3 regions of the Kribbella sp. NPDC020701 genome follow, and region 3 is predicted to be linked to each of the others. Evidence: riboswitches for the same ligand, from Rfam matches in the RefSeq annotation. Region 3 holds a riboswitch; each other region holds the start of a gene.
What was found. Region 3 has a riboswitch for S-adenosylmethionine ahead of ACZ3HV_RS04935 (GNAT family N-acetyltransferase). Riboswitches for the same ligand answer to the same signal wherever they lie in the genome.
Positions count from the first base shown of each region.

Region 1 (7,854 bases), on a different contig from region 3:
TCGTCGAGGTCCTTGCTCGGGCCGGCCACGGCGGTGACGTCCTCGCGGTACGTCGGCTGCAGCTGGGTCTTGCAGTGTTCGACGACGCCGCGGATCTCCGACTCGGTCACCCAGGCGCCCTGGATACGCATCGGCTTGCTCGCGCCCATCGGCAGGAACAGGCCGTCACCCTGGCCGACCAGTTTCTCCGCACCCGGCTGGTCCAGGATGACCCGGCTGTCGGCCAGCGACGAGGTCGCGAACGCCAGCCGCGACGGCACGTTCGCCTTGATCAGACCGGTGACGACGTCCACCGACGGCCGCTGGGTGGCGAGCACCAGGTGGATACCGGCCGCCCGGGCGAGCTGGGTGATCCGGACGATCGAGTCCTCGACGTCGCGCGGGGCGACCATCATCAGGTCGGCGAGCTCGTCCACGATCACCAGCAGGTACGGGTACGGCGTGAGCACGCGCTCGCTGCCCGGCGGTGGCTTCACCTTGCCCGACCGGACCGCCTTGTTGAAGTCGTCGACGTGCCGGAACCCGAACGCGGCCAGGTCGTCGTACCGCATGTCCATCTCGCGGACGACCCACTGCAGCGCCTCGGCCGCCTTCTTGGCGTTGGTGATGATCGGCGTGATCAGGTGCGGAATGCCCTCGTAGTTGTTCAGCTCGACCCGCTTGGGGTCGACCAGGATCATCCGCACCTCGTCCGGCGTGGCCCGCATCAGGATCGAGGTGATCAGCGAGTTGACGAACGACGACTTACCCGAACCGGTCGCACCCGCGACCAGCAGGTGCGGCATCTTCGCCATGTTCGCGACCACGAAGCCGCCCTCGACGTCCTTGCCCAGGCCGGCCACCATCGGGTGGTGATCGTTGCGCGCGGTCGCCGAGCGGATCACGTCGCCGAGGCTGACGATCTCCTTGTCGGTGTTCGGGATCTCGATACCGATCGCGGACTTGCCCGGGATCGGCGACAGGATCCGCACATCGGCCGACGCCACCGCGTAGGCGATGTTCTTCGACAGCGCGGTGACCTTCTCGACTTTGACCGCCGAGCCGAGCTCGACCTCGTACCGGGTGACGGTCGGGCCGCGCGTGTAGCCGGTGACCTGGGCGTCGATGCCGAACTGCTCGAACACCTCGGTCAGCCGGTCGACCACCTGGTCGGACGCCTTGGTCCTTGCCTTGTGCACCGAACCCGGCTTGAGCATCTGTCCGTCGGGCAGCGTGTAAGTGATGTCGCCGGACAGGCTGAGCTGCTCGACCCGCTGTGGGATCGGCGTGTGGGGAGGCGGCTCGGCTGGCGAGTCCGACTTCGAAGGACCACCACCGGCACCAGCCGGGGCGATGACAGCAGCCCCAGCGGCTTCGGAAGCGTCGACGTCGTACGCGTCCTCGTCCACGGCCGACGCGGCCTTGGCCTTGCGCCCGCGCTTGGAGATCTCACGTCCCTCGAGCACCGGCGAGTCGTACGGCTTGACCGTCGGATCGCCGTCGTCCTCCTCCACCGCGGCCTTGGCCCGGCGCTCCTTGCGGGTCAGCCGGACGGTGTCGTCGGTCGGCGCGGCCATGACGGACGGTGCGTCCTCGGGCAGCGCCGTTCGTCCCATCAGTACGTCGAACGCCGCGCGGAACCGCAGTGGGATCGCGTAGACCGGCGTACCGGTGATCACCAGCGCACCGAAGATCGAGAGCAGCACCAGCAGCGGGGCGGCGACGTACTCCGTGAGCAGGTCGGACAGCAGGGACGAGACGACGTACCCGATGGCGCCGCCGGCGTCCTGCAGCGGTCCGTCGGCCGGGTTGCTCGGACGGGGCAGACCGTTGGCGATGTGGACCAGGCCGAGTACGCCGAGGGCGACGGCGGTCCAGCCGATCACCTGACGTCCGGCCGGGCCGTTGCGGTCCGGGTGACGCAGCGTGCGCATTGCAATGAAGAGGAGCATCAGCGGGACAGCCCAGCCGAGCATGCCGACGCTGCCGCCGACGACGGTCCGGATGCCCTTGCCGACCGCGCCCGGGAGGTCCCACCAGATGGCGGCGGCCACGACAACCGCCAGGCCGATCAGGAACAGGCCGGCGCCGTCGCGGCGGTGCTCGGGGTCGAGGTCGCGGGCACCGTGGCCGATGCCGCGGACCATCCGTCCGAGCACGTGCGCGATGCCGATCCAGACCTTCACCACACCGCGACCGAGAGCGATCATGGCGGCCGCGAACGGGCCCGGTCCGCTGTTTTTGGGCGTGCTGGTCCGCGCGGCGGTCGAACCACCGCGTTTCGCGCTCTGCCCACGCTTCTGGGCGCCTGACGAACGGGAGCGTCCACCAGCAGCCGAACGAGCCGTACTCGGCCGTTTGGCTGCCGACTTCTGCGCCCGCGCCGGGGAAGACGTGCGGGTCGCCATATCTAGCAGGCTACCCCGATTACCTCTCGAGTCCCACGTGTCACACGCCGATCACGCTGCCCCATACATAACGTCACAGCGCCGAGCGCCGCCTCAGGCGCCAGTGGTGCCGTCGAGTTGTTCTCGCAAGAGGTCGGCGTGGCCGCAGTGGCGGCCGTACTCGCCGATCATATGAATGTAGATCGTCCGGAGCGTCGACTCGGTCCCGCTGAAGGTGAAGCGCTCGTCCAGCGACCGTCCGGCCGCAGCCTCGTCCGACAGCTTCCACTCGGCGATCAGTCCTTCGTACGCCGCCTGTGCCTCAGCCGGATCGATGAGCTCGAAATCGGCGTCCTTCCCCAACGCCGGCGCGTAGAGCGCCTCGGCCGGCTCCCCGGACGCGAAGTGGATCCGGAACCAGATCCGCTCGACCTTGGTCAGATGCCGGATCAGTCCGAGCAGGGACAGATTCGACGGCGGCGACGGCCGCTCGGCCAGCTGCTCGGCCGTCAGACCCGCGCACTTGTACAGCAGCGTGGTCCGATAGAAATCCAGATAGCCCTGCAGCAGCTCGGCCTCGGGCGCGGTCAGCGAGCCGTCCGGCCGCTCGACCGCCGGCGCCGTCCACGCCTTCTCCACCGTCATGCCGCCATCCAACACGCCCATGCCGTGCAGAGCGAATCGATCACGGATTGACCGGCGGCGCCCAGCCGGGTCGCGGGATCAGACAGAACGGATGACCGGCCGGATCCTCGTACACCGTGGCGGCGAGCTTGCGGGCCCCGAGGGCCAGCACCGCGGACCCGGCCGCGTCGAGGTCGTCGACCATGACGTCGAGGTGCATCTGCTGAGGACGCGTAGGGTCCGGCCATTGCGGGCGCTGATGGCCGAGGGCGCGCTGGAAGGCGAGACCTGACGTGTGGTCGTTGTCGGCGACCACGACCCAGTCGTCGCTCTGGTAGGTGATGGGCTTGCCGAGCAGGGCCGAGTAGAAGCGCGCCAGCTCCAGCGGTTCCGGGCAGTCGATCGCGAGGTGGTGCAGCCGTCCGATCATGGCAACAGTCTGCGCGTCTCAAGATGTGTTCGGCAATCCCGGAATATGAGATTGCCACTGGCGCCCGCTGTGGCCTGTTCGTTACCGTTCTCGGCAGGTCATGAGTGTCAGCGTGAAGCCCCGGCTTGCTGGCCGGCAACCCTCCTCCGCGGTGGGGTGCCCCGGGTGAAGACCAGGCCGTGCGGATACCCCGCTCGGCAAGCGCGGACTTCCCGGGAGCAGCACCATGTCGATCCTCTCCATCCTCGAGCCGGCCTCTACGACGACCACGCGGCCGACCGTCGCCCGGCTCGTCACCGGCAGCATCCCCGCCACGGTCGGTTCGGACCTGCTGGTCCCACTCGCCGACGGCCGGGTCACCGACTACGCGAACTTCGACCACGGAGCCAGTGCGCCGTGTCTGGAGTCGGTCCGGGCCAGCGTCGAGGCCGCACTGCCGTCGTACGCGTCCGTGCACCGCGGCAACGGGTACGCCTCCCGCATCACCACCCAGTGGTACGAGCGTGCTCGCGCCGAGGTGCAAGCGTTCGTCGGTGCCCGTGACGACGACCAGGTGATCTTCACCCGGCAGACCACCGACGCGCTCAACCTGCTCGCCCACGCTGTACCGGCGGACGCGACGGTGATCGTGTTCGAGTCCGAGCACCACGCCGCCCTGCTGCCGTGGCCGGCTGAGCGGACTGTCCGTCTCAACGCGCCCAGCTCGCCCAGCGAGGCCCTCACCAACGTGGCCGACGCACTGCGCAACGCTCCGGAGGGTCCGCGGCTGGTCGTCGTGACCGGCGCCTCCAACGTGACCGGTGAGATCTTCCCGATCGCGGAGATCGCCGCTGTCGCCAAGGCGCACGGTGCGCGGGTCTGCCTCGACGCCGCGCAGCTCGCGCCGCACCGACCGGTCGACATCGCCGCATTGGACGTCGACTGGGTCGCACTGTCCGGCCACAAGCTCTACGCGCCCTACGGCGCCGGTGCGCTGATCGGCCGCGCCGACTGGCTCGACGCCGCCGACCCGTACCTGTACGGCGGGGGCGCGACGACTGCGGTCACCAACGACACCGTGGTCTGGACGACCGGCCCGTCGCGCCACGAAGGCGGCTCCCCCAACGTCATCGGCGCGATCGCCCTCGCCTCGGCATGTGCCGCGATCAGCAAGCACCGCGACGCGATCGAGCAGCACGAGCGCAGCCTGCTCGCCCGACTCCGGACCGGACTCGCTCAGGTCCCGGGCGTCACGACGTACTCGATCTTCGGCGAGGACGCGGACCGGGTCGGCACCGTCTGTTTCACCGTTGCCGGTGTGAGCTCCACGCTCGTGTCCGCGGCGCTGAGCGCCGAGTACGGCATCGGTGTGCGCGACGGAAAGTTCTGCGCACACCCCCTCGTCGGTCACCTACTCGCCGACTCCCCCGAGCACGGTACGGCGGTCCGCGCGAGCCTCGGCCTCGGTACGACACGTGAGCACGTGGACCGCCTCGTCAACGCCGTACGAACGCTGGCCGCCGGTGGACCGCGGTCGGAGTACGAGGACACCGACAACGGCTGTCAGCCCACCGACGACCCGCGGGACCTGCACGCTCCCCGCATCTGGTAACGCCGGCCTCCTACTGCTCAGGAGGTACGAGGCCTACATGGTGAGCAGCGAACGCCAGTAGGTCGGCCCATTCCGACGCGACCATCGCGGCGGGTTTGCCGAAGCCGTGACCGGTGTTGACCTCTACTCGGGTCAAGACAGGTGCGGACGAGGATTGGGCATGTTGCAGCTCGGCGATGAACTTGTGACTGTGCAACGGCACGACCCGGTCATCGTGGTCACCGGTGACCACGAGGGTCGCCGGGTACGACGTGCCGTCGCGCAACCGATGCAGCGGTGAGTACGCCAGCAGGTCCTCGAACTGCTCCGAATCGTCCGGATGACCGAAGTCAGAGGCCCACGCGGCGCCCACGGTGAACAGGTGGAACCGCAACATGTCCATGACACCCACACCGGGCAGTGCGACTCCGAACAGGTCCGGACGCTGAGTCATGGCCGCACCGACGAGCAGACCGCCATTGCTGCGACCGTGAATGGCGAGCTGCGCGGACGTGGTGACGCCGGTGTCCCGCAGATGCTCGGCGACGGCGATGAAGTCGTCGAACACGTTCTGCTTGTTCTTGAGCCGGCCCGCGTCGTGCCAGGTGCTGCCGTACTCACCACCGCCGCGCAGGTTCGCGATCACCAGCACGCCACCGGCCTCGAGCCAGGCCGGCCAGCCGGGCTTGTAGTCGGCCAGGATCGGGATGCGGAAGCCGCCGTACCCGTAGAGCAGGGTCGGTCGTGGCTGCGAGAAGTCCAGGTCGGAGCGGGTGATCAGGAAGTACGGGACCTCGCGGCCGGGCTCGACGCGCCGGGTCACGGTGACCGATGGCGAGGTGAATCCACCTGAACCACGGACCAGCTCCGGCAGCGCACCGACCACGCCGGCATCGGTCGAGACGACGTACGACACCGTGGGGTCGGTCGTGGTCGACAACCCGACGAAGAGCTCGTCGTACTCGGGGCTGGCATGGAACTCCACCACTCCCCCGCCCGGTACGTCGATGACCCGTGCATCCGAGCCGTCGAGCGCGTACAGCGTCAGCACTGGCTGCGCGTCGACCAGCGTCAGCGTGGCCAGTCCGGCAGCCGTACCGCGGACGGCCTGGAGTGTCGCCTCACCCTCGGCGATCAGGTCGACGAACGAGCCATCCAACGACGCGAGCACCACGCGACCACGGGACGCATCGCGGTCGGTACGCAGTATCAGCTGGTCGCCGGACATCCGTACGAACGCGATCTCGTCCGCAAAGGTGTCCACCACCTTCACTGGCTCGCCGATTCCGTCGGAGGTGATCGGGAAGACCCAGAGCCGACTGCCAGGGTCAGTGCCCTCGTTGATGTGGACGATCAGGTAGCGATCGTCCTCCGAGACCTCCGGAGTGATGAAGTAGCGGTCCTGGTCCGGGAAGCTGAGCACGAGCGCGTCCTCGGACTGCGGTGTGCCGACCTTGTGCAGCATCAGCCGTCCACCGGTCAGCGTCTTCGTCTCGGTGCCCTCACTGCGACCACTGGCCGGGTAGTGCAGATAGAGGTACGCCGAACTGTCTGGGAGCCACGTGGCTTCGGAGAACTTCGCTTCCGTCACCACGTCGTCCACGGGCGTCCCGGTGGCGATGTCGAGCAGCCGGAACGTCGTCCAGTCGCTACCGCTCTCGTTGACGCCGTACGCGAAGTACTTGCCGTCTGGACTCACTGTGAACGAGCCCAACGAGTCAGTGCCGTCCGCGGACAGCGTGTTCGGGTCGATGAGCACTCGGCCGCCGGTCAGCAGTTCGTCGAGGGACTCCCCGACGTACACGACGTCCTGTGCCTGTGTGCCGTCGTTGCGGCCGACCAGGTACCACCCGGACTTCTTGGTCGGGACTCCGGCGCGTGGACGCGCGAGGATCGCGGACATGGTGGTCTGGAACCACTGCCGCTCCGGATAGCCCGAGAGCTCGGCCTGAGTGAACTCGTTCTGCCGCCGCACCCAGTCCTGGGTATCGGGCGCGTCAGGGTCTTCCAGCCAGCGGTACGGATCGGCGATCTGGTGCCCATGCAACGTCTCGACCACATCGTCGCGGCGGCTCTCCGGATAGGTCATGGGGCCTCCCGGTCTGGAATGAGGAGCGCAGGGAGCGAAGCGACTGGAGCGACGAGGGAAGGCCGGGAGCCAAGGCCCCATGACCCGCCGCGCCGGAGGCGTGGCATCGATACAGTCATGGGGCCTCCCGGCCTGGACTGAGGAGTGAAGGGAGCGAAGCGACTGGAGCGACGAGGGAAGGCCGGGAGCCAAAGCCCCATGAGCCGCCGCGCCGGAGGCGTGGCATCGATACAGTCATGCGGTCAAACCTAACCGGCGGACCTAGTCGGCCAGAGCGGTTTTCAGCAGAAGCTCGTACGTCGGACGCGGGTCGACGTCGTCGTGGCGGGCGATGCGATGCAGGATCAGCCCTTCGGACGCTGCCGCGATCGCGCGAGCGGCCTGGCGGGGATGTGGCGACCCGAGCTCGGCCAAGGCCGCGGTGGTCATGGTCTCCAGGACCTCGCGACCGCGGGACAGCGCCTCCCGCACGGCGGGATCGTGACTGCCCTCCAGGAACAGGATCAGCCGCGCGGTCGTCCGCACCCGATTGACCCGGGTGATGTAGTCGAACAGTCCGCACATCGCATCGACGAACTCGTCGGCCGTCGCCGGGGTGAAGGCGGAACCGACGACCTGCGCGTCCCCCTCGGCCAGCCAGTCGACGACGCCGGTCAGCAGCGCCCGCCGGGTGCGGAAGTGGTTGGAGGTCGAGCCCTTCGGCAGGCCGGCCCGCTCGTCGACACGGGCATGGGTGAGCGCCCGCAAGCCCTCGGTCCCCAGCAGTTCGATCGCG
Region 1 is NZ_JBVHFT010000001.1:289,532-297,385, reverse strand. It holds gene ACZ3HV_RS01335 (FtsK/SpoIIIE family DNA translocase) at 1-2,387, opposite strand, end outside; gene ACZ3HV_RS01330 (DinB family protein) at 2,481-3,011, opposite strand; gene ACZ3HV_RS01325 (VOC family protein) at 3,052-3,420, opposite strand; SAM riboswitch class IV at 3,517-3,630, shown strand; gene ACZ3HV_RS01320 (aminotransferase class V-fold PLP-dependent enzyme) at 3,647-5,011, shown strand; gene ACZ3HV_RS01315 (prolyl oligopeptidase family serine peptidase) at 5,022-7,079, opposite strand; gene ACZ3HV_RS01310 (TetR/AcrR family transcriptional regulator) at 7,341-7,854, opposite strand, start outside.
Region 1: another riboswitch for S-adenosylmethionine. It lies ahead of ACZ3HV_RS01320 (aminotransferase class V-fold PLP-dependent enzyme); the one in region 3 lies ahead of ACZ3HV_RS04935 (GNAT family N-acetyltransferase).

Region 2 (7,854 bases), on a different contig from region 3:
GCCCGGCACAGCACGGCGTACGTCGGTTTCGGCGTCGGACGTACGGCGGCCGAGGCGGAAGCACTCGCCCGCCGCGCAGTCAGCCGGGCCGAGTCGATCGGCGCGGTCGCCGGCGTCGTGTCGATGTCCGACGACGTCGAGATCGTCATCGAGCCCTCCGGCGACCAGCCCGCCACCCGCCGCGGCCCCGAAAGCCTCCCGCTCCTGGCCCGCCGCGTCGGCCTCAACACCCAGACTCTCGCCCGCATGCGCGAACTCACCGCCACCCTCCCCGACGGCCTCACCACCCAAGACGTCGCCGACCACCTGGCCGTGCAGCTCCGCACCGCCCGCCGAGTCCTCAAACGCCTCGAACGAGCCGGCCTGGCCGCCCCCACCGGCACCCAGCAACACGGCCGCACCGGGCGTCCCCCGACGGTGTATCTGATCCGCCTGTAGTACACCCCCGCGTGCTACGCAGCGCGTGGGTGGTTAGTGGGGTGTGGGTTGGATGATGGTGACGCCGGCTGGGGTGCCGTTGGACAAAGCGGCTAGGGCAGCGGGGGCTTCTTCCAGGGTGATCGTGCGGGTGATCAGCTCGGCGGGTTTTAGGTTGCCTGAAGCAACTAGCGACAGCATTTCCGGGTAGGCGTGGGCGGGCATGCCGTGGCTGCCCAGCCATTGGAGTTCCTGGCCGATCAACCGGCCGACGTCGAGCTGCACGCCGGAGGGGAGGAGGCCGACCTGGAGGTGGCGACCACGCGGGCGCAAAGCTTGTAGGGCTTGTTGGACGATGGCGTTGGAGCCCAACGCATCCATGGTCACGTGGGCACCACCGAGGGCGTGGATCTCGTCGACGACCGTCGGTGACGCCTGGATGGTGTGGGAGGCGCCGTACTCGCGGGCGAGCTTCAGGGCGTCGGGGTTCGTGTCGACGGCGATCACCTCGGCGCCGAGAGCTGCGGCGATCATCACCGCGGAGAGGCCTACGCCGCCACAGCCGAAGATGGTGACGCGTTCGCCCGGAGCCACACGGCCGACCTGGTGGATGGCGCGGAAGGACGTGGCGAAGCGGCAGCCCAAGCCCGCGGCCGTGGCGAAGTCCATGTCGTCGGGGAGGCGGACCAGGTTCACCTCGGCGTACGGGACAGCGACGTACTCCGCGAACGAGCCCCAGTAGTTGAAGCCGGGTTGGAGCTGGTTCGGGCAGACCTGGTGGTTGCCCTCCTGGCACTGCTCGCACTGACCACAGGCGCAGATGAACGGCGTCGTCACCCGATCGCCGACCTGCCAGCCAGAGACCCCAGCCCCGACGGCGGCGACGGTCCCGGCCAGCTCATGGCCCGGGACATGCGGCAGCACGATGTCGGAGTCATGGCCCATCCACCCGTGCCAGTCGCTCCGGCATAGCCCGGTCGCCTCCACCTTCAGGACGACCGCGCCATCCGCCGGCTCAGGCCGCGGAACCTCCTGTACGGCGGGCAGAACGCCGTACTGCTCGATCACAACAGCGCGCACCAGAGCATCGTAGTCAGCCGACGCAGAACTCGTTGCCTTCGGGATCGAGCATCACGATGTGGCCGAGTTCGGGGCCGTAGAAGTCCTCGCGGACCTCAACAGCCCCCAGCGCCACCAACTCCGCGGCTTTCGTGCGCATGCGGTCCGCGGAGGCGGCGTCGCGGGCGCCGGGACCGGCCACGCGGATGTCGATGTGCAGACGGTTCTTCGCGGTCTTGGGCTCGGGCACGCGGAGGAAGCCGATCGCCGGCCCGACGTCGTCGGGATCGATGATCCCCGAGCCGTCCGGATCGTCGAATCCGGGCTCGATCACGTACCCGAGGGCCGCGGCCCAGAATCGGGCCAGCTTCTGCGGATCGGCGGCATCCCCGCCGATGGTCCATTTCGTCGCCATGCAGGTGACGGTAGCGGTGGTTCCGGACGAAAGACGCCCGGAACCACCGGCAGGATCAGCCGCCCGCGACCGCGGGGATGATCGAGACCTGGCCGCCGTCCTTGATCGCGGTCTGCAGGCCGTCGGCGAACCGTACGTCGTCATCGTCGACGTACACGTTCACGAACCGGCGCAGCTCGCCGGACTCGTCCAGCACCCGGCCCTTGATGCCGGGGTAGGAGCCGTCCAGCGACTCCAGCACCTCGCTCAGCGTCCCGCCCTCGGCCGAGACCTCGGACACGCCCTGGGTGTAGGGCCGCAGGATGGTGGGGACCCGTACGCTCACGCTCACTGCAGGCCTGCCTTCACGAAGGCGTCGTACGACGCGGGAATGGTCACCTTGGGGCCGACCCGGTCGGCCACGGCGTCGAGCGTCTTCAGCCCGTCGCCGGAGTTGATGATCACCGTCTCGGCCTCGGGGTCGAGCTGCCCGGTCGCGATCAGCTTCTTCAGCGTCGCGACGGTCACCCCGCCCGCGGTCTCGGCGAAGACGCCCTCGGTCCGGGCGAGCAACTGGATCCCCTCGACGACTTCCTCGTCGCTGACGTCCTCGATCGCACCGCCGGTACGCCGGGCGACGTCGAGCACATACGGTCCGTCGGCCGGGTTGCCGATCGCCAGGGACTTCGCGATGGTGTCCGGCTTGACCGGCTTGACCACGTCGTGGCCGTCCCGGAAGGCCTGCGCCACGGGCGAGCAGCCGGTGGCCTGAGCGCCGTACACCTTGTAGTCGGTGGCGTCGACCAGGCCGAGCTTGCCGAGCTCGGTGAAGCCCTTGTCGATCTTGGTCAGCTGCGAGCCGGACGCGACCGGGATCACCACCTGCTGCGGGATTCGCCAGCCGAGCTGCTCGGCGATCTCGAAGGCCAGCGTCTTGGAGCCTTCGGAGTAGTACGGGCGGACGTTGACGTTGACGAACGCCCAGCCCTCCTCCTCGCCGGCGATCTCGGAGGCCAGCTTGTTCACGTCGTCGTAGTTGCCGTCGACGGCCACCAGAGTCCCGCCGTACACGGCGGTGGTGATGATCTTGGGTCGCTCCAGGTCCTTGGGGATGAAGACGACCGAGCGGATGCCGGCCCGGGCGGCGGCCGCGGCGACGGCGTTGGCCAGGTTGCCGGTGGAGGGGCAGGCGAAGACCTTCATGCCCAGCTCGCGGGTGGCGCTCAGGGCGGATGCGACCACGCGGTCCTTGAAGGAGTGGGTCGGGTTGCCCGAGTCGTCCTTCACCCAGAGCTTGCGCAGGCCCAGTTCACGGGCCAGGTTCTTGGCGTCGATGAGCCGGGTGTAGCCGGGCTCGGTGTTCGGGAAGCTGGCCACGTCCACCGGGACGGGCAGCAGTGGCTGGTAGCGCCAGATGTTCTTGGGACCGGCCTCGATCTGCTCCCGCGTGATGGTCGGGTAGTCGTACCCGACCTCGAGCGGACCGAAGCACTCCATACAGGCGTAGAACGGACCGAGCGGCGACTTCGCCCCACAGGCGCGACAGCTCAGGTGCGTACCGTTGCCGAAGGCACCTTCACGGATCGTGTGGGTGGCGGCGGTCAGGCTCATGAGTGAGGTTCCCCTCTCATCTTCCCCGGGACCGGATCTCGGCGCGGGACGGATTTGGCACCGGTCCGCCGCGAGGAACCCGGGAGCGGGACCTCAACGGGGAGGGTTGCCGGGACTTCAACGGGCCGTTTCCCTCAGTCCCTCTGGATGAGCTCCCCCGAGACTACCCAATCGGGTCCATATTGTGTCTTCCGTTCCCACCATCCGAGACGCGAGGTCTCAGCCCTGCCGGGCCCGGAAAGCCCGCCGGTACGCCGATGGCGAGGTCTGCAACTGCTTCGCGAAATGGTGCCGCAGCGTCACCGGAGTGGCGAACCCGGCCGCGAGCGCGATCTCCTCCACCGGCGCGTCGCGCTCAGGCAGCCCGATCCCGGCGTACGTCGAGCATCCGCATCAGCGGAGTCGCCGCGATCCCGTGGACGACGACGCTCAGGACGACGGTGAAGCCGACCGTCGCCCATAGCCAGGGCAGGTCGGTGCGGAAGTCGGCACCGGCGTACGCGAGGTAGAACACCGACCCGACGCCGCGGACGCCGAACACGGCGGTCACCCACCGCTCCGAGCGGCGCATCGGCGTACCGGCCAGCGCGACCCAGGCGATCAGCGGACGGATCACCAGCACCAGCAGGAGCCCGATTCCGATGCCGGTCAGCGTCAACGGCTTCAGCAACCCGGCCGTGATCGCGACGCCGAGCAGCAGCAGGATCCCCCAGGTGAGGATGTGTTCGAGCTGCTCGACGAAACCGTGCAGCTCCTCGTGGAAGTCGTGGCTGCGCTCGGCCGCCCGCAGCGCCAGGGCCGCGACGAAGACCGCGACGAAGCCGTAGCCATGCAGCACCTGGGCCAGGCCGTAGACGCCCAGTGTCATCGCGAGCGCCAGTACCGGTTCGCGGGAGTCCGCCAGCCGGAAGGCGCGGGACGGCGCGGAGAAGGCCATCTTGCCGAGCAGCCAGCCCGCCCCGGCACCGACCGCGACGCCGATCAGCGTCCGGCCGATCAGGTCCCAGGCGAGCCACTCGAGGGCCCAGCCCCCGACTGCGCCCTTGGTTGCGGCGAAGATGGCGGCGTAGACGAAAGGGAACGCCAGGCCGTCGTTCAGCCCGGCCTCCGAGGTGAGCGCGAAGCGGACCTCGTCGTCCTCCTCCGGCTCGGCGCCTTCGCCGGTCGTCGGGCCTTGCACCTGGACGTCGGAGGCGAGCACCGGGTCGGTCGGTACGAGGATGGCTCCCAGCAGGAGCGCGGTCGCGGGAGCCAGGCCGAGCCCCCAGCCGACGCCGGCTACCGCGGCGATGCAGGCGGGCATGGCGACGAACAGGAGACGCCAGGTCACGCTCCAGCGCCGCCAGCCGATCGGACGGTCGATCGCGAGCCCGACGCCCATCAACGCGACGAGGATGGTCAGCTCGGCCAGGTGCTCGGTGAGCTTGGGTTCGGCGAGCGGGGTGAGGTGCTGCCGGTTGACGGCGAGACCGAGGAGCAGGCCGGCGCCGAGGAAGCCGATCGGCGCGGAGACGGCGTACCGGCGCAAGAGGCGGGGCAGGACGGCACCGAGCAGCAATGCCAGGCCGGCCACCAGGTACAGCCCGTCCCCGTCGATCGTCATCGTGGTGGCCCGGTGCCCAGCGCTACCTCAAGCGATGCGTTGCGCCCGGGGTGTGCGTGGGCAGGGACTTGCGCGGGCCGTAGCGGGGGTGAGCGATTCCAGCCAGCTCCAGCAGCCGCTGCACCCGGAACCGATGACCGCGATACGGCTCGATCAGCTCGGCGCAGCCGTCGTCGTCCAGCTCCTCGCCGATCAGGGCGTACGACACGTTGCGCGACACGTGGTAGTCAGCGAACGAGAACGCGTCCGCGTCACCGTGAGCCCGCTGGCGGACCTCGGCGGCCGTCCACACCCCGACGCCGGGCAGCGATCGCAGCCGGCGTTCGATCTCGGCCGAGTCGGTGAGCTCCAGCGTCCGCTCGAGCGCCTTGGCCCGGGTCGCGGCCGTCACGACGACGCGCGACCGGCGGTTCTCCACGCCGGCCCGCAACCACTGCCAGGACGGGATCAGTCGCCACTCCTCCGGCGCGGGCGGCACCATCATCATCCGTCCGTCCGGACCGTTCGGGCCCGGCGCGGGTTCGCCGTACTCACGAAGTAGCAGCCGCCAGCCCCGGAACGCCTCCTTGCCCGTGACGACCTGCTCGATCCCCGCGGCCGCCATCGCCTCGAACACCGCCCGCGTCCGCGGCACCCGCAGATGCGGGAACCGGCGCGCCGCGTCCACCAACGCCGCGTGCTCCGGCAACGGCTCGAACCCGTCCCAGCTGTCCGCCTCCCCCAGCAACTCCGGCACCCCGTCCAGCGCCCACGACGCTCCCGGTCCCCAGGCCTCGGCCTCCACCTCCCCGGCGTACGGCGTCAGCCGCAGAAGCACCGGCCCGTCAGGCGTCCGCGTAGCCCGCCACACCGTCCGCCGCCCCGGGTCGAACACATACGCCGGATCCCCCGGCCCCTTCCGCAACCCTCCGATCACCGAATGCGGATCCACCACCCGCCCAACCCGCCAAACCCGCACCCGCGAACTCACCCCCCAAGTCTTACTCACCCCACGGACAACTACCGGATCGGTGTCGGCGCCGCCGCCAGCCGCTCTCGCATCCACGGGTATGGATCGATCAGCGGCTCGCGAGTGGAAAGTGCGCCCTGGACGAGTTCGGCAAGGCGATCACCCATCACGTAGTGCCGCCCCTTCGTCTCACCGACCGCTCGCAGCAACTCCAGTTCGGTGAGCCTCGCGAGGTCGCGGGTGGCCGTCCGTTCCTCGATCCCGGCCCGGCGTACGTAGGTCGAGCGGCGCATGCGGAAGCCGAGGGACGCGTCGAACAGTTCGTCGGCGACGCGCTCCGCCAGCCCGTACTCCGCGATCAGCTCGTCGAAGGCCAGCCACAGCTTGCCCGCTTCGCGATACCGCCTCCGCACCGTCTGGGCCTGGATATGGTGCGCGCGCAGGTTGAACTTGACCCAGAGCGCGGCTGATCGCCGCGGATGCCACCCGCCGGCGCCGGTCGCCGCCAGCACCCGGTAGTAGTCCTCGGTGTTGCTGCCCAGCCACTCCTCGATGCTCGAGAAGGCCGGCTCTCCGATGCCACTCCGGGACAGGACCAGTGTCTGCAGCGCTCTCGCCATCCGGCCGTTCCCATCGCGGAACGGGTGGATCATGACCAGGTTGAGGTGAGCCATCGCCGCGTGCACCAAGGGGTCCGCCGCGCCGTCGGCCGCCAGGCCGTCCATCAGCTCGGCGACCAGGCCCGGCACATCCTCCGCCGAGGGACCTTCGTATACGTTCTCCCCGGTTGCCTCGTCATGCACGTAGACGACACCCTGCCGGTAGCTGCCGGGGCTCTTCGCCAGGTCGTGACTGAGCATCATGAAATGCATGCCCCGGACAGCCGACGCATCCAGCCCGAAGTCCGCATCCTTCGCCATTGCGAGGACATAGCCGAGCGCCTGCCGGTATCCACGGATCTCGGCGAACGTGCGCTCATCGGCGCTCAGCGCCTCTTCGTCGTCCAGCGCGGCTACGGCGTCGTCGAGCTTGACGTCGTACCCCTCGATGCTGTTCGACCCCTGGATCGCGCGCGCCAACATGCTCCGCCGCAGGCCGCCGGCCCACCGCCGGGGAACCCGCAGTACGTCGGTGAGCTCGGACCGGAACGCGTGAATCTGCTCGAGGACCTGTCGATCCTCGAGATCCAGTTCCGGCGTGCTGAAGATCGTCATTGGCCCCCAATGTCCCGATGTCTCAATTCTTAGGACATCGTACGCCATGTCCTGATGTTTGCGACATCAAGACAAAGGGGCGCCATGAGCCGATACTGAGCCGCATGAGTGGGTGGCAGCGGGTGAAGGTGGTGGGGAACTTCCTGAATCTGTCGACCTTGGCGGGGTTGGGGGTCGGGGTGATCGGGCGGGCTCGGTTCAGTCGCGGGCCGCGGGGGTTGTTCTTTGCGAACGGGTACAAGCTGGGGTTCCCGGTGGCGGGGGCGTTCACGATCGGGAACGTCATCCTCAGCAAGCACGAGCGTTCGTACTTCGAGGACGAGGCGCTGGTGCGGCACGAGGAGCGGCACTCGTGGCAGTACTTCTGCCTGATCGGGTTGTTCATGCTCCCGCTGTACGTCGTCGGCGTGATCATCTCATTCCTGCTCACCGGCGATCCGGCGTCGCGGAACCCGTTCGAGCGGCTGGCCGGACTCAAGGACGGCGGCTACGTCGAGCGGCCGATCCAGCCGCTCGGCAAGACCGTGACGCAGGCGTTCAGCGTGCTGCGATCGCGTCCGAAAGGGCAGTGAGCACGGTCACCACACCGGCGGGGTCGTCGACGACA
Region 2 is NZ_JBVHFT010000008.1:65,852-73,705, reverse strand. It holds gene ACZ3HV_RS20305 (hypothetical protein) at 1-438, shown strand, start outside; gene ACZ3HV_RS20300 (zinc-dependent alcohol dehydrogenase family protein) at 472-1,497, opposite strand; gene ACZ3HV_RS20295 (VOC family protein) at 1,511-1,891, opposite strand; gene ACZ3HV_RS20290 (MoaD/ThiS family protein) at 1,947-2,222, opposite strand; gene thrC (threonine synthase) at 2,219-3,481, opposite strand; SAM riboswitch class I at 3,495-3,635, opposite strand; gene ACZ3HV_RS20280 (hypothetical protein) at 3,701-3,823, opposite strand; gene ACZ3HV_RS20275 (cation:proton antiporter) at 3,837-5,084, opposite strand; gene ACZ3HV_RS20270 (DNA-3-methyladenine glycosylase family protein) at 5,107-6,054, opposite strand; gene ACZ3HV_RS20265 (Fic family protein) at 6,084-7,247, opposite strand; gene ACZ3HV_RS20260 (hypothetical protein) at 7,352-7,819, shown strand; gene otsB (trehalose-phosphatase) at 7,785-7,854, opposite strand, start outside.
Region 2: another riboswitch for S-adenosylmethionine. It lies ahead of thrC (threonine synthase); the one in region 3 lies ahead of ACZ3HV_RS04935 (GNAT family N-acetyltransferase).

Region 3 (7,854 bases):
GGATCCGCAGCGCCTCGCGGAGATGGTCCTCGGCCGGCTCGAACAGTCCCTGGTCGCGTTCGATGCACCCCAGATGGTTGAGCGCGTGGCCGAGACCAGCCGCGTCGTCGACACCGGCGAACACCTCGACAGACCGCCGTACGGCGTCGAGCGCGCCGGCCAGATCTCCCGCCAACCGGTGGGCGTCAGCGAAGGCCGACAAGGCGTAGCCCCGGCCGCGGACGGCGCCGACCCGACGGCCGAGCAGGAAGGTCTCCTCGAACACCGGCACCATCGAGCCGTCGACCGGGGCGAGCGGCATACACGCCGTCACGGCAGGGAAGAACGGGCCAACTGCCGGGTCGATCAGGCTCAGCCGCTCGAGGCACTCGGCGAACCGTTGCTGTGCCGGTTTCACGTCCTCGCGGAACAACGCGGCCATCGCGGCCAACTGCTGGGCGGAGGCGGCGACGGGTGCCGCTCCCAGGGAGTCGGCCCGCGCGAGCGCTTCCATGGCGGTCTGTTCGATCTCGTTGAGGTCTCCGCTGCCGAGGAGAAGCGTGCCGCGCAGGACCCGGGCGGACACGATGTCGGTGGGATCGTCGGACTGCTCGGCGACGGCGACAGCCTGGTCTCCGAGCCCCGGGAGCCGGTCGCTCAAACCGCTCCGGGCGTCGAGAACCGCGAGTGCGAAGATCGCCCGGACCCGATCCTGGGACGGTACGACGGCCACGTCGAGAATGCGTTCCAGCCAGCCGGCTCCTTCGGCGAAATGACCCCGCGCCAGCCAGTACTGCGACAGGTTCACCCCCAGCAGCAAGGCCTGTTGGTGATCATGACGTACCGCCCACGCGAGCGCAGCGCGGAGGTTGTCGTGGTCGACGTCGAGCGACTGTGGACGTTCGACGACAACGCTGGCCCGTTCCGGATCCTGGGCGCAGGCCAACTCCAGGAAATGCTCGAAGTGCGCTGTCTCCAGCGGTTCGACCTCGTGCGCGGCGACGAGTCGCTCCCGCGCGAACTGCCTGATGGTCTCCAGCAGGCGATAGCGCGAACGCGGACCGTCGTGGTCGACCTGCAAGAGGGACTTGTCGACCAGGCGACCGAGACCGTCCAGCACGTCCGCGGCGGGAATCCGATCGTCCGCGCACACCTCCTCGGCCGACGGCAACGAGAAGCTGCCGGCGAAGACCGCGAGCCGCCGAAGCAGGATCTGCTCGTCGTCCGAGAGCAACGCGTGGCTCCACTCGAGCGCGGCCCGCAACGTCGCATGCCGCGTGATCTCACCGTGCCGGCCGAGCAGCGGAAGAGCCTGGCTCAACCGCTCGGCGATCTCCGCCGCCTCCAGGTGAGACGCGCGGGCGGCGGCCAGTTCCAGGGCGAGTGGAATGCCGTCGAGACGACGGCAGATCTCCACGATGGGCGCGGCGTTGTCCGCATCGAGGACGAAGCCGGGCCGGACGTCCTGGGCCCGGTCGACGAAGAGCCGTACCGAAGCCAGCGTCCCGAGCCGGCTCAGGTCACCGGCATCCTCAGGCTCCGGCAGCTCGAGTGAGGGCACCCGGAAGGTCACCTCGCCCGGCGTGTGCAGAGGCTCGCGGCTCGTCGCGAGCACGGTGACGCCAGGGCAGCTTCGCAGTACTGCGCTCGCGAGTCCGGCGCAGGCAGCGAGCAGGTGTTCGCAGCTGTCCAGAACAAGAAGGAGGTTTCGTGGAGCCAAGCGGGTGATCAGTGTGCGCAATGGGTCCGAGCCCGCTGCGGGATCCAGTCCCAATGCGGCCGCGACCGTGTCGGGGACGAGCCGCGGATCTGCCACCGGGACCAGGTCGGCGATCCAGATGCCATCGGCGTACGCATCGAGCAGCCGCCTCGCAGCCTCCTCCGCAAGTCGCGTCTTGCCCGCACCGCCGACCCCCGTGAGGGTGACCAACCGGCCCCGGTCCAGCAGGCGATGGAGGTCGGCGATCTCGCGCTCGCGTCCGACGAAGCTGGTCAGGGCGGGGGCGAGGTTGTGGCGGGGCCGGTTCGGGGGTGCCTCGCCTGTCAGAAGGTCGCGGTACACGCGTTGGGTCTCCGGGTCCGGATCGGTGCCGTACGTCGTACGCAGGTCGGTGCGGAGGCGTTCGTACTGGGCCAAGGCCTCCGACGATCGGCCCATCGCCGCATGACGCCGCATCAGGTCGCGGACGGCACGCTCGTGGAGCGGGTCGATGGCGAGGGCGCGTTGCAGGGCGTCGAGCGCCTCTACGTCGTTCTCCGTCGCCTCCGCCAGGTCCACGAGGAGGTCGCAGAAGGTCGCCCGGAGCTCGTCCCGCGGCCGGTCGGCCCAGTCCTCGAACCGGTCCTCGGGGAGCAGATCGCCGGCGTACGCAGCGACCGCGGCACGCAGGTCGGCGAGGTCACCGCTGGTCCGCCCGTGCGCGGCCAACTGCTCGAACGTCCGTACGTCGACCTCGACGAGACCGTCCGCGAGCAGCACCACGAAGTCGTCGCGCAACTCGAGCAAACCGTTGCTCGGCTCGTCGCCCGCAAGCGCTCGACGGGCGACGTGCAGCGCCTGGTGGAGATTGTTGACCGCGGACGTCGGAGCCCGATCGGGCCACAACGCCTCGAGCAGTACGTCGCGATGCAGCCGCTGATCCCGTGTCAGCGCGAGCAACTTGACCAGCGTCCGCGCCTTCCGCAGACGCCAGACATGGCCATCGACGGGTTGTCCCCCTCGATCGACCCCGAAACCTCCGAGCAGCCGGATCCGCACCAATCGCCCTCCCCCCGATGAGCGTAGACACAGATCCCTACGTCGCAACCACCTTCTCGGTTCAGCCTCTGCCCGTCGAGTAGACCAGCGCAACGGTTCCGGAGGGGTAGGACCGCGCGCTGTTCAACGTCAGCTTCCTGCGTTCGCCCACCTCCGAGAACATCGATCCGCCGCGACCGACGATCGCGGGGTTGAGCTTGAGCCAGTACTCGTCCACGAGATCTGCGGCGACGAGCGAGCGTACGGTCTGTACTCCTCCGAACACGACCAGGCTGCCGCCGGTGGACTCCTTCAACTGGCGAACCTGGTCCGCTCCGTCGCCGGCGGCCAGGGTCGAGTTCTCCCAGGCGCTGACGTCGAAGCTCTTGTCCGATGACAGGACGAACTTCGGCGTTGTGTTGAGCCACGCAGCCAGGTCGCCCTCGGCAGTCGTCCAGTAGGCGGCTGACGGTCCGAACGACTTGCGGCCCCAGATGATCGTGTCCGCAACGGACATCAGTTCGCCGGTCAGCTCGCTCGTCAGTTGCGGGTCATCGGCCATGAAGTCGAGGTCGTTGTCCGGTCCGGCCATGAATCCGTCGAGGGTCATGTCGCTGAAGACGATCAGTGGTCGCATGGTCTCCTCCTTGGGCTCTATCTCCCCAATCTCCCAGACGACGGTTTCAATCCGCTTTCAGCGATCCGGCCAACTGCGATGCCTCGGGCCAGGCCATCCATAGGCACTTCGGAGTGCCGTTGAGTCGAGTCGGATCTCCGCCAGGCGGTGGTACGGCGGCCGTTTCTACCGAACTGCCTCCCGCCGCCCGGTAGAAGTGCTGCGCGTCTGTGTTCTGCTGCAGCACCCACAGGTACATCGCGTTGCTCTTCGCCTCGCCGACGACCGCGTTTGCTGCGCGGGCCAGAAGCTGAGTGCCGATCCCGGTACGGCGTTGCCGATAGTCAACATGCAGATTGTCGACAAGGCTGCCCCACCGCGGATCCTTGTCGAACTCGACGTGGACGAAGCCCGCCAGTTGGTCGTCGTACTCGGCGAGGATGGTCGCGGACCTGGCCGGCGCCGCCAGCCGTCCCGACCAGACCGACCGACGATCGGCGTCGATGTCCCCATCGAGGAACGAGTCCGCATACGCGCCCCGGTAGTGCCGACGCCAGCTATCGGCGTGCAGGAACGCGACCTGGTCGGCGTCCTCCGCCCCGGCCGAACGGAACCGCAACGATGCCATGCCAAACCTCCCACTCGCGGCTTGCCCGGCACTCCTGCGCCGAGCCTGGTCCTCACCCGGGGCACCCCACCCACGAACGGAGGGTTGCCGGCCAGCAAGCCGGGGCTGAACGCTGACACTCATGACCAACGCCAAACCGTACCAGCGCCTCCTGAGGCCCCACCACCAACTACTGGTTCCTTCTCAAATCAACCGCGAACTGACTGACTCGGTCAGCGGGGGTTGTTGGTGCGCCAGGCGGCGTAGTCGGCGACTGACTTGGCGACGTCGAAGGTTGGCTCGAAGCCGGTGTCGTGGGTGAGCCGGGTGATGTCGAGGTACGGGTCTGCGCCGGGGCCGGCCTGGCGCCCGGGCAGGAGGTCGAGCTTCAGGCCGGGCGTGATCGCCTGCAGGGCTTCCGCGAACTCGCGGTTGGTGTACGGCCGGCCGCTGGACACGTTGTAGGTGTCGTGCCGCAACGTCTCCGCGGTCGTCAGGAGGGCGATCGCGCGCCCAGCGTCCGGCGCGTAACAGCAGTCGCCGCCGTCGTCGGCGTACAGCGGCTTCGGTTGCTCACCGCGGAGTACGGCGCTGATGTACGGCGGAATGTAGAAGAACGGTGATTCCGGATCGACGAGCGGTCCCCAGATGGTCCCGATTCGGAGTACGACCGGCTGGACACCACTGCCCTGGAGGCTGTGCGTGGTCAGCGGCTCCACGGCCTTCTTGAACGCGATGATCAGATGCGGCAACTGCGCGGTCGGCAGCGCGAGCTTTTCGTGCCAGGGGATCTCGGTCCGGCCGAGGTACGCGCCGAGGCTGCTCGCGACAGCGAACCTGCGGACTCCCCACGCGCGAGCGGCGTCCAACGCGTTGAGCAGGCCGGTCAAGTCCGTACGGAAGAAGTCGACCGGGTCCTCGCCGGGGATGCTGCCGGCGAGATGGACGATATTGCTGATGTCGTGACGATCGCCGAGGGCGAGGAAGGCTGCCCGGTCGGTGACGTCGAGGGATTCCACGGTGACCTGGCTGGCGAGGAACGACGGGACCTCGGTACGGCGGTACGTCGTGACGACGACCTCATGTCCGAGATCCAGGAGCGCGCGGGCGGTGTGGGCGCCGATCATGCCCAGGCCGCCCGTGACGAGGATCATCGGACCACCTCGTAATGGAGGTGCGTGACGCCGGGTGCCGGGATGGCCTCCACCAGCCGGAGCCGCACGTGCTTCGGGACCTCCTGGAAGAAGCTGCGACCGCCGCCGAGCAGGATCGGTACCTGATGCAGGATCACCTCGTCGACAAGGTCCGCCGCCAGGGCCGAGGTCAGTGCGCCGCCACCCATGACCGCGACATCCTTGTCCCCGGCAACCTCACGCGCCGCCGCGATCGCGTCCTCGATCCCTGTGGTGACGAGCGTCTGCTGCTCGCTGATCTCGGGCGCTGGCCGGTGGCTGAGCACGAAGAGCGGTGCCGTCGGATGCGGCCCATCGCCTCCCCAGTGGCTCGAGTGCTCGTACGTCGTACGCCCGGAGACCGTCGCCCCCACCCGCGCCGCGATGATGTCGAAGAACCTGGCGCTCGGCTCACTCAACTTGAACCCGCCGAACAGCTCGCTCGGCGTGTCCCCGTCGAAGTACCAGTCGAAGAGCATCCCCGCATCACCAAGCCCACGCCCGAACTCCGCAACCCCATCGGGAGTCCGCCCACTGATATACCCATCAACCGAAACAGCGTGCGCACTGAACACCTTGCTCATATCACTCCTCCGCTAGACCATCACAGTCCGAACCTACGAGCGGCCCCCCACCAAGTCTTGAACGAATCCAGCAGATCCACTTTGGCGTCAGGCGGGGGCGCCTAGCCAAGTGGTGAGGGCTGTTTGGAGTTGCAGCTCGTTTGGCGGTTCGCCGGGGGTGGTGGCCCAGGCTATTGCGCCGTCGGGGCGGATTAGGAGGGCGGATAGGCGGTTGTCGTCTATGGAGTTGACCTCGACGATTTCCAGGCGATCGCGCCGGCCGGCGGCCGCTTTGAGGGTGGGGGTGTGGGGTGGGGTGAGCAGTACGGCGCGGCCCGAGCGGGTGAACTGGTTGAGGCGGGCGGAAGTGGTCGCGGTGGTGAAGGTTAGGTCGGGGCAGTGGTGGCCGATTAGTTGGTGGTCGTCGGGTTTGGTGTACGGGAAGGTGTAGCGGAGTGCGAGGCCTCCGAGGAGGCGTCCGAAGTACTGATTGACTTCGCGGATGTCCATGAGTTCGGAGACGAGGTCGCGCAGTGCGTCAGTGTGGGGACCAGGGCGCATCAGGGCCGACTGTGCGCGGGTGTTGGCCAGTACGGCGGCGCCGGCGGGGTGCCGCTCGTCGGTGTAGCTGTCGAGGAGCCCCTCAGGAGCCACGCCTCGTACTTGCGCCGCCAGCTTCCACCCCAGGTTGACAGCGTCGACCAGGCCGAGGTTGAGACCTTGTCCGCCGTTGGGCGAATGCACGTGGGCCGCATCTCCTGCGAGGAGGATCCGGCCGAGTCTGTACGTGCTCGCCTGACGAGCGTTGTCGGTGAAGCGGAGTCCGTCGCTGACCTCGGTGATGTCCACGTCCACGCCGGCGACCCGCCGTACGCTCGCCTGCAGTTCCTCGGGCGTGACCGCACCCCGCGGTACGTCGGGACCCTCGACGAAATCGAACGTACCCAGCACGCCCGGGCCGTGGATCAACATCCCGCCTTCGAGCCGGCCGGACGGAGGGAGCTTGTCCGGATCGGCGATCTCGACCTGGGCTTGACGCGCGGTCATGATCGGCAGGGTGCCCGGGAAGTCGAATCCGGCCAGCCTGCGGATCGCGCTGTGGCCGCCGTCGCAACCCACGACGTACGCCGCCTCGAGCCGTCGCTCGCCGTCAGGTGTGGTGACTGTGACCGAGACGCCCTCGGCATGCTGGACGAGGTCGGTCACCGTGTACTCGCGCCGTACGTCGATGCCGAGGGCAACAACGTGGTCGGCCAGGATCCGCTCCAGGTCCGGTTGCCAGATCAGCCGCCCGGTGCGATCGGGCTCCTCCTGCAGATCAGGATCGATCTTGTGGATCCACGCGAAATGGTTCTTCGCGCTGCCATGATCTCGCTTCTTCTCGTCCTGCCGCTCGGGCTGGCAGGCCTCGAGCGCCGGGCCGAGTCCACGGCGCTGGAGCGCCTCGAAGGCCAGCGGACCGACGCCGCGTGACTTGCGCTGGGGAGCGGGCTCGGCCAGCCGCTCCAGCACGAGGGGCTGGACTCCGGCGAGCTGAAGCTCGATCGCGAGCGTCAACCCCACCGGGCCGGCCCCGACCACGATCACTTCGTAGGACATGGGATCTCCTTGTTCTTGGCGGGAAACGCCAGTGCGGGGAAAAGTGGAAGGACCGACAGCCCAAGCGCCCACGCGAAGGTGACGCCGTACGCCGCGGCCGGATTGCCTGTGTGTTGGGCCAGTTGGCCCTGGAGGATGAGCACAAGTACTGCCATGCCGATCGAGCCGCCGACGCGGTTCATCACGTTCAAGGCACTCGCGGCACGGGGAACCTGGTGCCGCTCGACACTGCCGAACGCCGTCGCCATCCCCGGAGCCATCGTCGCGCCGATCCCGGCACCGCGGACGGCCAACGCGAGGAGCATGATCCAGTTGGCGAGGCCGGAGCCGAGGAAGATCAGCGGTACGGTGCCGATCAGGCTGAGCATGATGCCGACGAAGATCACCCCACGAGGACCGATGCGATTCGTGAGACGGCCGGCGACGTACGAGATGGCCGCAGCGCCAAGCGCCTGCGGTGCGAGTGAGAATCCGGCCTCGATGGCACCCCTGTGCTCAACCTGCTGAAAGTAGAGCGGGAGGACGAGCATCGAGCCGTACAGCGTGGCGCCCAGAAGGAATGAATTCGTCGTGGCAGCGGT
Region 3 is NZ_JBVHFT010000002.1:298,582-306,435, reverse strand. It holds gene ACZ3HV_RS04945 (BTAD domain-containing putative transcriptional regulator) at 1-2,737, opposite strand, end outside; gene ACZ3HV_RS04940 (dihydrofolate reductase family protein) at 2,799-3,353, opposite strand; gene ACZ3HV_RS04935 (GNAT family N-acetyltransferase) at 3,400-3,960, opposite strand; SAM riboswitch class IV at 3,973-4,087, opposite strand; gene ACZ3HV_RS04930 (NAD-dependent epimerase/dehydratase family protein) at 4,173-5,093, opposite strand; gene ACZ3HV_RS04925 (dihydrofolate reductase family protein) at 5,090-5,695, opposite strand; gene ACZ3HV_RS04920 (FAD-dependent monooxygenase) at 5,783-7,273, opposite strand; gene ACZ3HV_RS04915 (DHA2 family efflux MFS transporter permease subunit) at 7,258-7,854, opposite strand, start outside.